Regions from separate parts of the Metasolibacillus sp. FSL H7-0170 genome, predicted to be linked through region 2. Evidence: a T-box and tRNA genes for the amino acid it is inferred to sense, from the RefSeq annotation. Region 2 holds a T-box; the other holds one or more tRNA genes.
The links. The T-box of region 2 lies ahead of argS (arginine--tRNA ligase). A T-box ahead of a tRNA ligase gene usually reads a tRNA of that ligase, here a tRNA-Arg.

Region 1 (7,850 bases), 1.5 Mb from region 2:
ACCCTCCTGCGTCCCCCCATTGCTCAAACGGTGGGGAGGTAGTACAGGAATATCAACCTGTTATCCATCGCCTACGCCTATCGGCCTCGGCTTAGGTCCCGACTAACCCTGAGCGGACGAGCCTTCCTCAGGAAACCTTAGTCATACGGTGGACAGGATTCTCACCTGTCTTTCGCTACTCATACCGGCATTCTCACTTCTAAGCGCTCCACCAGTCCTTCCGGTCTGACTTCAACGCACTTAGAACGCTCTCCTACCACTGACATCGTAGATGTCAATCCACAGCTTCGGTGAATCGTTTAGCCCCGATACATTTTCGGCGCAGTGTCACTCGACCAGTGAGCTATTACGCACTCTTTAAATGATGGCTGCTTCTAAGCCAACATCCTGGTTGTCTAAGCAACGCCACATCCTTTTCCACTTAACGATTACTTTGGGACCTTAGCTGGTGGTCTGGGCTGTTTCCCTCTTGACTACGGATCTTATCACTCGCAGTCTGACTCCCGTGTATAAATATCCGGCATTCGGAGTTTGTCTGAATTCGGTAAAGCGAGATGCCCCCCTAGTCCAAACAGTGCTCTACCTCCGGTATTCTCCATCACGAGGCTAGCCCTAAAGCTATTTCGGAGAGAACCAGCTATCTCCAGGTTCGATTGGAATTTCTCCGCTACCCACAGCTCATCCCCGCACTTTTCAACGTACGTGGGTTCGGGCCTCCAGTAAGTGTTACCTTACCTTCACCCTGGCCATGGGTAGATCACCTGGTTTCGGGTCTACGACAACGTACTCCTTCGCCCTATTCAGACTCGCTTTCGCTGCGGCTCCGCTTTCTCAGCTTAACCTTGCACGTTATCGTAACTCGCCGGTTCATTCTACAAAAGGCACGCTATCACCCATTAACGGGCTCTAACTACTTGTAGGCACACGGTTTCAGGTTCTCTTTCACTCCCCTCCCGGGGTGCTTTTCACCTTTCCCTCACGGTACTGGTTCACTATCGGTCACTAGGGAGTATTTAGCCTTGGGAGATGGTCCTCCCGGATTCCGACGGAATTTCACGTGTTCCGCCGTACTCAGGATCCACTCTGGAGGGAATGAACTTTCGACTACAGGGCTTTTACCTGCTCTGGCGGACCTTTCCAAGTCGCTTCATCTACTTCATTCCTTTGTAACTCCGTATAGAGTGTCCTACAACCCCAAAGAGCAAGCTCTTTGGTTTGGGCTTTTCCCGTTTCGCTCGCCGCTACTCAGGGAATCGAATTTTCTTTCTCTTCCTGCAGGTACTTAGATGTTTCAGTTCCCTGCGTCTGTCTTCCATACGCTATGAATTCACGTATGGATACTATGCCATTAAACATAGTGGGTTTCCCCATTCGGAAATCCCCGGATCAAAGCTTACTTACAGCTCCCCGAGGCATATCGGTGTTAGTGCCGTCCTTCATCGACTCCTAGTGCCAAGGCATCCACCGTGCGCCCTTAATAACTTAACCTTCAGCTTTCGATATACATCGCCATCCTGCGTCAGCTACTTTCGCTCATTCAGTCACGTACAGAGGTACGCTCCTTCATTCACTCAAGCTGCTTCCTTGGCTTGCTCGTATCTCGAAACCTTCATTTTCGGCTTTCAATACACATCGTATGACTGCGTCAGCTTCATTCACTCTGTCAGTCACGTACTTAGGTACGCTCCTTCCATCGCTCAATCGCTTCCTTGTCCTACTCGTGTCTTGAAACCTTCATGTTAGTTACAACTTATCTCATAAAAGAAATAAGATTTAAGAACTTACACGATCAATTACTTGATCTATTTAAAACTTGTTACTTTCAATGTCGTTTTATCCAGTTTTCAAAGAACAAATAGGCTACCTGTATTTGCTTCCTCGCGTATTTGCGAGGGAAAACCGCAGGTGCACAATAAGAAGTATTCATCCATTGATGAACCTTCAAAACTGAACAGCAATCCGTGAATGTTATCTCCGTAGGAGATATTCCGAAAATATCCTTAGAAAGGAGGTGATCCAGCCGCACCTTCCGATACGGCTACCTTGTTACGACTTCACCCCAATCATCTATCCCACCTTCGGCGGCTGGCTCCAAAAGGTTACCTCACCGACTTCGGGTGTTACAAACTCTCGTGGTGTGACGGGCGGTGTGTACAAGGCCCGGGAACGTATTCACCGCGGCATGCTGATCCGCGATTACTAGCGATTCCGGCTTCATGTAGGCGAGTTGCAGCCTACAATCCGAACTGAGAACGGTTTTATCGGATTAGCTCCCCCTCGCGGGTTGGCAACCGGTTGTACCGTCCATTGTAGCACGTGTGTAGCCCAGGTCATAAGGGGCATGATGATTTGACGTCATCCCCACCTTCCTCCGGTTTGTCACCGGCAGTCACCTTAGAGTGCCCAACTGAATGATGGCAACTAAGATCAAGGGTTGCGCTCGTTGCGGGACTTAACCCAACATCTCACGACACGAGCTGACGACAACCATGCACCACCTGTCACCGTTGTCCCCGAAGGGAAAACCATGTCTCCATAGTGGGCAACGGGATGTCAAGACCTGGTAAGGTTCTTCGCGTTGCTTCGAATTAAACCACATGCTCCACCGCTTGTGCGGGCCCCCGTCAATTCCTTTGAGTTTCAGTCTTGCGACCGTACTCCCCAGGCGGAGTGCTTAATGCGTTAGCTGCAGCACTAAGGGGCGGAAACCCCCTAACACTTAGCACTCATCGTTTACGGCGTGGACTACCAGGGTATCTAATCCTGTTTGCTCCCCACGCTTTCGCGCCTCAGCGTCAGTTACAGACCAGAAAGTCGCCTTCGCCACTGGTGTTCCTCCAAATCTCTACGCATTTCACCGCTACACTTGGAATTCCACTTTCCTCTTCTGCACTCAAGTTCCCCAGTTTCCAATGACCTTCCCCGGTTGAGCCGGGGGCTTTCACATCAGACTTAAAAAACCGCCTGCGCGCGCTTTACGCCCAATAATTCCGGACAACGCTTGCCACCTACGTATTACCGCGGCTGCTGGCACGTAGTTAGCCGTGGCTTTCTAATAAGGTACCGTCAAGGTGCCGCCAGTTACTACGGCACTTGTTCTTCCCTTACAACAGAGTTTTACGATCCGAAAACCTTCTTCACTCACGCGGCGTTGCTCCATCAGGCTTTCGCCCATTGTGGAAGATTCCCTACTGCTGCCTCCCGTAGGAGTCTGGGCCGTGTCTCAGTCCCAGTGTGGCCGATCACCCTCTCAGGTCGGCTACGCATCGTTGCCTTGGTGAGCCATTACCTCACCAACTAGCTAATGCGCCGCGGGCCCATCCTGTAGCGATAGCAGAACCATCTTTCAACTTTAAAACATGGGTTTCAAAGTATCATTCGGTATTAGCCCCGGTTTCCCGGAGTTATCCCCATCTACAGGGCAGGTTGCCCACGTGTTACTCACCCGTCCGCCGCTAGCGTTACTTCGGTGCAAGCACCAAAATAACGCCCGCTCGACTTGCATGTATTAGGCACGCCGCCAGCGTTCGTCCTGAGCCAGGATCAAACTCTCCATAAAAAGAATTTGAGTAAGCTCAAATTTGTATCTGTCGCTTCGCTTTCGATACATTAAAACATTTGCTGGCATCTTCATTCGATGTCCAAAATTGTGTTTCATCTATTCAATGAAACTTTATTCATTCACGTCTTGCTTGTTCAGTTTTCAAGGTTCATTTTACTCTATCGACACAAACATTACCGACAGTTATTAAATCTTAACATATCGTTCGTTTATTTGTCAACACTTTTTTTGGAGCGGGTGATGAGAATCGAACTCACGACATCAGCTTGGAAGGCTGAGGTTTTACCATTAAACTACACCCGCATATTTTTTTGGCGCGCCCGACAGGAGTCGAACCCATAACCTTCTGATCCGTAGTCAGACGCTCTATCCAATTGAGCTACGGGCGCTAAATTATTATCTTACTTGGTGCGGCCGAGAGGACTTGAACCTCCACGGGGTTGCCCCCACTAGGCCCTCAACCTAGCGCGTCTGCCATTCCGCCACGACCGCGTTCAACTTCCTATTTAAGTTTACTCTATATAAATAAGTTGAAAATGGTGAGCCATGAAGGACTCGAACCTTCGACCCTCTGATTAAAAGTCAGATGCTCTACCGACTGAGCTAATGGCTCGTGAAATGGCTGGGGTACTAGGATTCGAACCTAGGCATGACGGAATCAAAATCCGTTGCCTTACCGCTTGGCTATACCCCATCGAAATGGCGGTCCCGACCGGGATCGAACCGGCGATCTCCTGCGTGACAGGCAGGCATGTTAACCGCTACACCACGGGACCTTAAATAATTCAAATGTAAAATGCAAATGGTGACCCGTACGGGATTCGAACCCGTGTTACCGCCGTGAAAGGGCGGTGTCTTAACCACTTGACCAACGGGCCATTGGCTCCGAAGGCAGGGCTCGAACCTGCGACCAACCGGTTAACAGCCGGTTGCTCTACCACTGAGCTACTTCGGATTAATTGTTATTCAATCAGCAATAACCTTGCCGACTTTTTCTATTATAGACACCTTATTTCTTATAGTCAACATTTTTTATATATTTTTCGAAAATAATTTTTTGTTTGATTGAAGTAATAAATTTTTTTCAATTATAAACGATTAATTAGCAATTAATCAACACATTCGCCACCGCTACTCAGTATAGATTATTTATGTTAAGCAAATCGCGCCTCGACATTTGCTACAGCAATAGGATTTTACATTGACTTTTCTTTTTCTTCTATATAATTGTCCACAGTCAAGACAGCGATAATGATAATAAGTTATTTTGCCGTTTTCTTCCTTTTCAATTGTGGAGCAAAAACGAGGAGCCCCTACTTGTTTTAATAGGTTACGAAAATCTGCATCCCGATGTTGATAGCCTTTACCTTGGATATGTAAATGATAGTGACAAAGCTCATGCAAAATAATCCCGGTTAACTCATCGATACCAAAGTACTCATAATAACGTTTATTTATTTCGATATTATGACTATGTAGCATATAGCGCCCCCCTGTCGTTCTTAGGCGTGAATTAAAAGAAGCTTTATGCTGAAAAGGCATTTGGAAATATTGCTGCGATAATTGCTCGACTAATTGCTGCAATTGTGAATCCTCCATCTTTATCACCTCCACAAATTCATATAATCAAGTCAACTTAGCGTAATTGTATTTGAATTTGACTAACTTCGTTTTAAGCACATCTCATGAAATTTATGGCATCCGCCGAAGGCTTTAACTTCTTTCAGCTCGCCACCTATTGAGGTGGAAGATTTCTGTACCCGTCGCTACAAAATATTTTCCTGAAAGAAGTTAAGCAATGAAAAGAACTGTCAAGAAAGCTGTGCATTAGCCATGTTTTCTGTGACGAATAATTGCCAGATGTGTACTTTCTAGGTGCTCTCTTCTAACGGTTTATTATATGCTTTGCTGTGGTGGTAGCATTGTTAAAGAAATGCGCCCCTTGTCTACTTCTACCCTTTCTACCCAAACTGTCACAATATCCCCAAGTGCAACAACTTCAAGCGGGTGTTTGATTCGGCGTTTTTGCAATTTGGATATGTGTACAAGACCATCCTGCTTAACACCAATATCTACAAAGGCACCGAAATCAACTACATTTCGTACCGTTCCTTGTAATTCCATTCCTACTTTTAAATCTTCCATTTGTAAAACATCTGTTTTTAATAATGGCTGAGGGAATGCATCACGTGGATCACGGGTAGGCCTCATTAGTGTATCTACTAAATCCTTTACTGTTACTTCTCCGATATTTAAGGCTTCACTTATTTCCTCAATCGAAAGCGTTGAAATTGCATGTTCAGCCTTTTCAGTCCCTACATCCTTCTTCGTCAAGTTTGCCATTTGTAAAATTTGCTCTGCTAACGCATAGCTTTCAGGATGGATGCCCGTTGCATCAAGCGGGTTTTTAGCATCTACAATACGTAAAAAACCGATTGCCTGCTCATAAGTTTTAGCACCGAGGCGAGGAATTTTCTTCAATTGTGCACGTGAAGTAAATTTCCCACTTTCGCTACGCGCATTTACAATATTTTCTGCAACCGTTTTTGATAAGCCCGACACATACTGCAACAGGGATGCTGACGCTGTATTAACGTCTACCCCTACTTGGTTTACCGCTGTCTCCACTATAAATGTTAAGGATTCCGCTAGTTGTTTTTGCGATACATCATGCTGATATTGTCCAACTCCTACTGCCTTTGGTTCGATTTTCACTAGCTCTGATAATGGGTCTTGTAAGCGGCGTGCGATGGATACCGCGCTGCGCTGCTCAACTTGTAAGTCGGGGAATTCTGCACGTGCTACATCAGATGCTGAGTATACCGAGGCGCCTGCCTCGTTGACAATAACATACGCTATATCTGTTGTCTCCCGCTCCTTTATTACATCTGCAATGAATTGCTCTGTTTCACGTGAGGCAGTACCGTTTCCTATCGCAATAATCCCAATCGGATAACGGTCTAGTATTTCATTAACTACTTTTTTCGATTTGGCAACATCAGGCTTTGGCGGATGTGGATAAATCACTGTCACTTCTAACATTTTTCCTGTTTCATCTACAACTGCTAGCTTACAGCCTGTGCGATAAGCAGGGTCAACGCCAAGAACCATTTTGCCGCGCATCGGTGGCTGCAACAATAAATTCCGCAAGTTTTCTGCAAAAATATGAATCGCCTGCGCCTCCGCCTTTTCAGAAAGCTCATTGCGCAACTCCCTTTCAATAGAGGGCTGAATTAAACGTTTATAGCTGTCAGCAATCGCCTCCTTTACTTGAGCGATAGAAGAACATGAACGATTCTTTGGAATCCATTCGTTTTCCATTATTTGCGTTGCACGCTCTACTGGCACAACAATCGATACTTTTAATATCTCTTCTTTTTCCCCGCGATTAATCGCTAAAATACGGTGCGGAACGATGCGATTAATTGGCTCCTCGTAGCTGTAATACATTTCAAAAACATGCTTTTCATCCTTAGCTTCGTTTTTGCTTGCTGTTTCAATTTTCCCCTCACGCCATGAAAGTTTGCGCAAACGCTCTCGAATCGACGCGTCATCTGCAAAGCGTTCCGCTAAAATTGCACGGGCCCCTGCCAAAGCATCTTCAACAGTCAACACCGCCTTTTCTTCATTTACAAAGTTTTGTGCTTGTTCCTCTATATCGCTATTTGTAAATTGCATCATCAAATCTGCAAGTGGTTCTAAGCCGCTCTCCTTAGCAATCGTCGCCTTCGTTCTGCGCTTTTGTTTATATGGTCGATATAAATCTTCTATACGTTGAAGAACTGTTGCAGTTTGAATTGCATGCTGCAATTCTTCTGTCAGCTTACCTTGTTCATCAATTAAGCGTAATACCTCTTCTTTTCTTTTTTCAAGCTGTTGGATATATTGATAACGGTCGTCAATTGCTTTAATTTCCACTTCATCTAAAGAGCCAGTTGCTTCCTTTCGGTAACGGGCAATAAACGGTACGGTATTGCTATCTTCAAGTAACTTGATAACCGCTTCTACTTGATGTGGTAAGACGTTTGTGTCTGCTGCAATTAGCTTAAACATTTGTTTGTTGTCCAAATTGATCACGTTCCTTCTTACAAAATTCACGCTAACAAAAAATCAGCGCGCTAGAATGAACCATACAAGAACAGTTTGTCCCTATCGATAGCAAAGCATCAGATACAAGACTCCCCACTTCAAAGCTATAAGTGGGCAATGAACTGCCTATGCAAATATGATTCGTGAGAGCTAACAATCTATTGATTGCCCTATCACTTTATTCTAACACGCTGATTTT
Region 2 (7,850 bases):
CTATACATGGCAGAGGCTTTTTTAATAAGTTGAAAATCTTATTATGATAAATGCTTATCTTCTATCATATAGTAGAGCATCTAAGTGAAAGGTGGAACAACTGTGGAACTGGCACTACTCTATATGATTTGGCTACGCATTTTATCTGGTAGCGTTGATATCTTTGCCGCACTTATCATGTACAAGCTTGATAATTTAGAAAAGGCTTTTATTGTCAACACATCACTTGCACTAGTTGGTCCTATTATTTTCATCATTACAACAGGAATTGGCTTAGCTGGCATGCAGGATAAAATTTCACTTCCGAAAATGCTCTGCCTATTCAGTGGGATATTTCTTATTTTTATAAGCTTACGGATGAAGTAATTAATCACTGCTGATAAAATGCTTGTAAAATAAATTCTTTATCAGGTATATTTGTTTGCTTAAAATCCTCTATATATTGAGCATAATCATAGGCAACTTCGATAAAATCCCAATGAATACTTGTATCAATAGTACAAATTGCATATTTAGCTTTATTTTTATTGCTACACCCTAGCGCACCAGGGTTAATGTATATTGTTTTATTATTTTTAAAATAGTGCTGTGGATGGTGATGTCCAAAGCAAATACAATTATATATTGGATAACCCGAAAACATTTTTTCCATATTTTCGAGTGACGGCTCGTGAATTGATGCAAATGGGTCATGATGAAAAGGAATATTTGCTCCTTTTAAGGCATAGTGCGTAAATAAAAAGCGCTGTGAATTTAGCATTCGGTCAAGTGTCCTTGGCAGCTGCTGTAAAAACGGAATGAATGCCGTATCTAGCTGTTGTGCAATCCATTCATGATGCTCCCGAATCGCTGCATGGCTTTTAGGATATGGCTGTTTTCTTGCTATAGCTAACACCCCCTCATCATGATTACCACTGACAATCTCACAATGAGGCAGCATAGATAATAGCTGCAACACTTCATTTGTTTGATGACCGATACCTATGAGGTCCCCTGTGCAATAAATTTTCTCTATCCCGCGCTCTGCAATATTTTGTAAGACTGCTTGTAAAGCTTGAGCGTTGCCATGAATATCTGTCAAAAGTGCAAATTGCATTGGTGTACTGCCTCCTTACATCTCTTCAGGACTTTCAATACCTAGTAGACGCAAGCTTTCGCGTAACACAATCGCTACACAATCTACAACGGCTAAGCGGGCTTGCTGCAAATCGTCGCCACTCAGCAATTTCGTTTGGGCATAGTATTTATTAAAGTTGCGAGCTAATAGCAAGCTATATTTGGCAATTTGTGATGGATCAGCATCATTGAATGCCTTTTCCAAGTAAGCAGGGAAATCTTGCAATTGTTTAATTAGTGGCCAAGCAGTCTCATCTAGATAGCCTAGCGTTGGCTGTTGCGCTATATAAGCACCTTTCTTTAATAATGTTTGGATACGCGCATATGTATATTGTACATATGGACCTGTTTCTCCTTCAAATGTGACCATGTGCTCGATGTCAAAATCAATATCATGCATCCGGTCATTTTTCAAATCATTAAAAATCACTGCACCAATACCGACTTGCTTTGCGACCTGCTCTTTATTTGCAAGTGTTGGGTTTTTCTCCTCGATATTGTGTAATGCTGCGTCCATCGCTTCCTTTAATACATCGGCGAGCAGTACAACTTTGCCTTTTCGCGTCGACATCTTTTTACCAGCAACGAGCATCATTCCAAAAGGAATATGCTGATAATTTTCTGCCCACTGATGCCCCATTTTCTTTAACACTGTAAATAGTTGTTTAAAATGTAATGATTGCTCATTACCTACGACATAAAAAACCTTCGCTGGCTTATATGTTTCCTGACGATAAATAGCTGCTGCTAAATCACGTGTGGCATAAAGTGTTGCACCGTCATTTTTAGTAATCAAGCATGGGGGCATATCTTCTAACGATACGACCATAGCACCATCCGATTCTATTAATAGCTGCTTTGCTTCGAGCTCGACAACAACACTTGCCATTTTATCATTATAAAATGCTTCGCCATTATAGCTATCAAACGCTACACCGAGCAACTCATATATTGATTGGAATTCCTTCAAAGAAGCCTCTCTAAACCAGCGCCATAATGCATGCGTCTTTGCATCACCATCTTCTAATGCCTTAAATGCCTGGCGTGCCTGTTCATTTAATGCTTCATTTTGCTCCGCCTCCTGATGGAAACGGACATAGATTTTTAATAATTCCTCAATGGGATTGGCCTCAATTGCAGCTTTATTTCCCCATAGCTTATAAGCGACAATGAGCTTGCCAAATTGTGTTCCCCAATCGCCTAAGTGGTTAATGCGCTCTGTTTGATAGCCCATTTTTTCAGCAATATTGGCAAGCGCATGACCAATAACTGTTGAACGTAAATGGCCCATCGAAAATGGCTTAGCTATATTTGGCGAGGAAAAATCAAGTGCAATTGTTTCGTTATTTATTGCGCGTGAGCCGTATTTTTGCTGCTCTGCAAGTATTTGTGTGACAATTTGCTGTGCAATTGGTAGTTGTTGCAAATAAAAGTTTATATAGGCGCCCTCCACCCTTACCTCTTGAATAAAGTCTGCCTGAATGTGCTGAGCCAGCTCCGTCGCAATAAGCGTCGGTGCCTTTTTATATTTTTTTGCTAGTGAAAAGCAGGGAAAAGCAATATCACCTAAATGCTCATGCTTCGGCTTTTCAAGTAATGTCATTACCTCCTGCACAGATAAATCTCCCTGCGATGCTGCACTTAATAAAGCTGCTAACTGTTCTTTCATTTGTGTCTCTCCTTTTCTACATAAAAAAAGCCCTCGTCTCTATAAAATAGAGACGAGAGCTATTAATCCCGTGGTACCACTCTAGTTGTCACATGAAGTGACCGCTTTCTTGTTAATAACGGGGTAGCCTCCCCGATTTACCCTACTAGTCTTTCAGGCAATTTCTCCAAAGTGCGCTTCGCTATTCTTCTTGCATTAGGCTCACACCGTCCCTAACTCGCTTCGCATTGCCAAATAGCTACTGTCTTTTTCATCGAATATGAATATTAAAGTTAGGATTCATTCTAGCAACTAAAAAATTATCCGTCAAGCAAAAAAAGGATTGATTTTCTCCATATCCTGTAACACATTTTTACGATTTGCCATAATGCCTTCAAACCAATTTGCAATAATTTGCTGCAAGCTCAGTTCTATCTCTTCCTTACTGTATAGCGTATGTACTACAGCATCAATGAATTCGGTACGCTCCTTATAAAATTTTACGCGCATTTCAAAATCCTTTCCAACTTCTTTTTGAAATAGCTGTCCTAGGCGAAGTACTCCGGTATTCATTAATTGCTCACCGTATAAAGAAGAGCCGACAATCGAAAGCTTTTGTGCAAAGCTAAACGGCGGTTGTGGGAAATACCCATCCATTAAATGCTTTGTACTCATCGTTATTTCTTTCACTCGCTTTAACTGCGTATCTGTTAATTCACGTGTTTGCTCGAATAAAGGCATTATCATATTCAATTCATCCAAATAGTTTTTTGCTGCTTGTAAACGACTTGGATTTGTCTGCACACCAATGCGTTCGTTGATTTTTTCCGCTATATAAATACGTTGTATGTAGGATGTTAAAAGTATAAGACCATTGTATTGCTGCTGTGCTGACATCTCAATTCCCCCTTAAAAATGGTAGACATATTGTACAACGATACCATATTTCTCAGCGTGAGCATAGAGCTGAATGAAATTGTTAGCGCATTTATTTTTCTTCTAATCGTAATTTTGATATACTATTTCTGTAGAAAATTTTATTGTTAGAATAACGGAGGAAAAACATGAAAAAACTTGCAGCAGTATTTTTAGCATTTACACTTGTCTTTTCGAGTGTAGGCACAACATTATTTTTTGGTGGGGATCATCAAGTAGAAGCAAAGTCCTATAAATCAGGTAAAAAAGGCTTCAAAACTAATAATAATAATCAATCAAATATTCAGAAGAAAGACCAAGAAAATAACTCAACAGTTACAAATCAAAACAATAAAAATAACTCAAATAATGATACAACACAAACGAAAAAAGGTGGCTTTACATCTGGTGGCTTAATGAAAGGGTTATTCATCGGTGGTTTAGCAGGTCTATTATTTGGTAGTTTATTCGGTGACTTAGGTATTTTAGGCTCTATTTTAGGCTTTATGGTTAATGCCGCAGCAATCGCAGTAATTGTTTTCCTATGTATTAAAATTTATCAAGTAATGACGCGTAAAAAGAAAGAAGAGACATCAAAAACATGGAACAACTAACATTGTTTGAGCAAGATTTAATCAATGCCATTTGCCTTTTCCATGCACGCTTTAAAAATACGCAGCCTGAAAATGTAGAAGTAGAGTTAATGTATGACGATTTAGCAGGCTATACGGCTGAGGCCTATGTCAACGGACAAATGGAGCTTTATAATTCAGTAAATTTCGTTACCGCACTGCGCCTCTATATTGACGAGGAGCTACAACGCGATTCAATCAGCGCTAGAATTACCCTCGATATTGACGAAGAAGAAGGTATGATTGCTAACGTTTCATGGTAATCTTATAGGGAACGTCTGAAAAGCAATGCTTTTCAGACGTTCTTTTATATTTATCCTGTTTTATAAAAATCATATTCCTATTGTTTCAAGGATAACTTCCTCTTTACTAAAAAATGCTGATACTATCAATAAAAAGCAAAAATTGTTTGAAAAGCAGTGTCATTGCACACTTTTCAAACAATTTTCACTTTAATTTTTTATATTTTGAATTTCGCAATTGCTTGCGCAAGTTCCTCAGCTTTAATTTCAAGCTCTGTCGATACAGCATTAATCTCCTGAATTGACGCTACCTGCTCACCGATTTGCTGCGCGATTTCTTCTGTATTTCCAGCCACGCCACTTACATTTGATGCTAGCTCTGATACAGATGCCGATACTTCCTCAGTCGCGGCAGAAATTTGCTCTGTGACAGCAGATGCATCTGCAATACGCATTGTCATATTTTCTACAGCACCTGTAATTTGATTAAACGAATCACCGGCTACTTCAATTACTTTCACTCCTGCTTCAACGCGCTGCAAACTTTCCGCAACAGCGCCCTCTACATTTTTCGTTTCATGTAAAATTTCAGATGTTAAATTAACAATTAAATTAGCTGAGGATTTGGATTGCTCTGCTAGTTTACGCACCTCGTCTGCAACGACTGCAAAGCCTTTTCCATGCTCTCCAGCTCGAGCCGCTTCAATTGCTGCATTTAATGCTAATAAGTTCGTTTGATCTGTAATATCTGTTATTACATTTGAAATACTTTGAATTTGCTCAGAATGTGCAATTAATTTAGAAATCAATTCTGTCGTCAGCTTTGTTGAACTATAAATATCTTGCATTTGCTCCTTCGCATCCGCAATTGTTACAAGCCCCTTGCTTGCAACCGCTTGTGTATTTTGTGCTTCATTGTGTACAGTTTGCGTAGATTCAGCAATATTCTGAATTCCAAACGCAGTTTCATCCATTGCTACAGAGGTATCTATTGCAATTTGTGATGATCCTTGTGTGCTTTCTGTAATCTGTTCAATACTGCTGGCAACAGTTGTCGATGTTGATGATACTTGTGCTGTACTTGTTGTCAGTTCTCTCGAAATAACGGAAAGCTGCGCAGCGTTTTGATTGGCTACAGAAATTAATTCACGCAATGAGGATTTCATCACATTAAAGGATGTGGCAATCGTCGCTACCTCATCTTTTGATTTAACTACGACATCATCAACGGTTAAATCACCTGTTGCAATTTGGTCAACAGCGCCCGCTAATTTCTTTAACGGCATAATTACTACTCGAATAATAATAATAACACTTACAATACCTATTACTATACTAATAATTGAAATTGCCATTAAAATAATTGTCACTTGCTCTACTTGCTTACCAGTTTCGAGTTGAGTTTCTGTAAATCGTTCCTTATTATAAACAAGCATTTCATTCGCTGCTGTACTTAGTTTATTATGAACATTACGAACCTCAATATTTAGTATTGGAATTGCACTATCAACTTTTCCATCGTCAACTAAGCTTATTACACGTGCAACTGCATCACTATAATTAGCATTTGCTTCAATTAGCTCAGCTAGTAAATCTTGCATCGTCCCTGGCGAGGCAATCTCTTCTAATCTTTGTAAAGAAGTTGCAATTGCGGTCTGCTCTTTTTCCAAGCTTGATAACGCATCCGAGCCCTTCGCTAATACATATTGTCGTAAAAAAGCACCTTGGCCGCCAACGCTTGATTCGACCTCTGCTGCCAAATAGATTTGCTCTAAACGACTATCTATTAGTTCATTATATCTATTGTTTACATTCGATATTTGTAAATAGCTAAACACCGAAATACCAAATATAATTACGATTAATGTACCTAAAGATATGTATAATTTTTTCCCAATACTCAAACAAAAATACCCCCTTTTTGCGCACAATACCATTATATTCATTTCTTTTATACTATGTCAATGTTGCTATTCGAAAGTTGTAAATTTTCTAGCAATATGGACATGTAACCATTTCGAAAATTATATGACTTTATACTCTTTATAATAGTTCGAAATATAGAATTCTGATAATTTTATCGACAATTAAGAAAAATCAATAAAGGTATTTAATAGTTAAGAAGATGGAACAATTTTTGTTGCGATTGAAATTGTTGTTTTACTTGTTTGAATAAAGCATTGAATTCATGATTTGCTCTCTTAAATAGGGCAAATAAAAAAATTGTCTGAAAAGCAGTGCCTTCGCACACTTCTCAGACAATTTTTTATTTATATTTTAATTATTCTTCAACTGGTTTCCCAAGGTCAATAATGCGTCCCTCAGTTGTTGTTTTAATTTCTTTTAATGAAAGTAATTGCTCGCGGAAGTTTTCCCAGTCGGATAAACCTAGCTCTGTCGCACGCCCTTCATTGTACGCTTTCTCAAATACCGCATAGCTATCTCCACCTTTGGCAGTGTATGCGTTTGTTGCGATAGTATATGTTTTATCATCTTCTAGTGCGACATATTCGCCTGTTGCTTGATCGAAGTACTCAATTGATACAACACGTGAACCCGCTTCTTTTGATGAATCATATTGTAATTTCGCACCTGCAATGTGTAAGAAAGCACCGTTTGCACCTGGTATATCCTTGACAGACCATTCAAATGCCTCTTTCAATTCAGCACCTGTTAAATCCATAATCGCCAATGTATTCCCAAAAGGTAACACTTCAATAACATGACCTACACTAATGTCACCTGCTGGAATTGTTGCACGAATACCACCGCTATTTTGTAATGCCATTACAACCGTTTTATCTGTGTATTGTTGTGCCTTTGCCAGCATACCGTCTGTAATAATATTGCCAAGCGCTGTTTCACTAGTACGTGTTACTTCGCGCTCCCCTACTAAATCTTCTGTAATTGATACACCAATTTTATCATTCATTACTTCATCGACTTTGGCTTTATATGGTGCTAATAATTCAACTAATTTCTCGTCATCGGCAACTTCACCAAGCTTAATTAACTCACCGTCATATTTTGTAATTACACCGTTTTCATCGAAAGTTACGTCAAGCGTTCCTAAATAGTTTACGTATTCATGCGCTTGAACAATTAATGTCGGTGCATCACTTGCAGAATGCTCAGCATCTGGAGTTAATAATTCTGTATGATCATGTGCCCCTACAATAATATCGATACCAGGTACATTTTGCGCTAATACAATATCATTATCAATCAAAGCACTGTCTCTATACCCAATATGTGTTAAGGCAATAATTTTGTTTATGCCCATACCTTCAAATGCAG

Region 1: it has a tRNA-Arg gene. The T-box ahead of argS (arginine--tRNA ligase) is inferred to sense a tRNA for this amino acid. The anticodon was not compared.

The regions. Positions count from the first base shown of each region.
Region 1 is NZ_CP151964.1:3,022,846-3,030,695, reverse strand. It holds rRNA gene MHH70_RS14235 (23S ribosomal RNA) at 1-1,488, opposite strand, end outside; rRNA gene MHH70_RS14230 (16S ribosomal RNA) at 2,005-3,559, opposite strand; tRNA gene MHH70_RS14225 (tRNA-Gly) at 3,792-3,865, opposite strand; tRNA gene MHH70_RS14220 (tRNA-Arg) at 3,875-3,951, opposite strand; tRNA gene MHH70_RS14215 (tRNA-Leu) at 3,969-4,054, opposite strand; tRNA gene MHH70_RS14210 (tRNA-Lys) at 4,100-4,175, opposite strand; tRNA gene MHH70_RS14205 (tRNA-Gln) at 4,182-4,256, opposite strand; tRNA gene MHH70_RS14200 (tRNA-Asp) at 4,263-4,338, opposite strand; tRNA gene MHH70_RS14195 (tRNA-Glu) at 4,366-4,440, opposite strand; tRNA gene MHH70_RS14190 (tRNA-Asn) at 4,443-4,517, opposite strand; gene MHH70_RS14185 (SprT family protein) at 4,712-5,161, opposite strand; gene MHH70_RS14180 (Tex family protein) at 5,459-7,630, opposite strand.
Region 2 is NZ_CP151964.1:576,545-584,394, forward strand. It holds gene MHH70_RS02650 (DUF2619 domain-containing protein) at 124-366, shown strand; gene MHH70_RS02655 (metallophosphoesterase family protein) at 371-1,096, opposite strand; gene argS (arginine--tRNA ligase) at 1,112-2,785, opposite strand; T-box leader at 2,831-3,048, opposite strand; gene MHH70_RS02665 (hypothetical protein) at 3,092-3,661, opposite strand; gene MHH70_RS02670 (hypothetical protein) at 3,829-4,293, shown strand; gene MHH70_RS02675 (YxcD family protein) at 4,281-4,574, shown strand; gene MHH70_RS02680 (methyl-accepting chemotaxis protein) at 4,772-6,457, opposite strand; gene MHH70_RS02685 (5'-nucleotidase C-terminal domain-containing protein) at 6,835-7,850, opposite strand, start outside.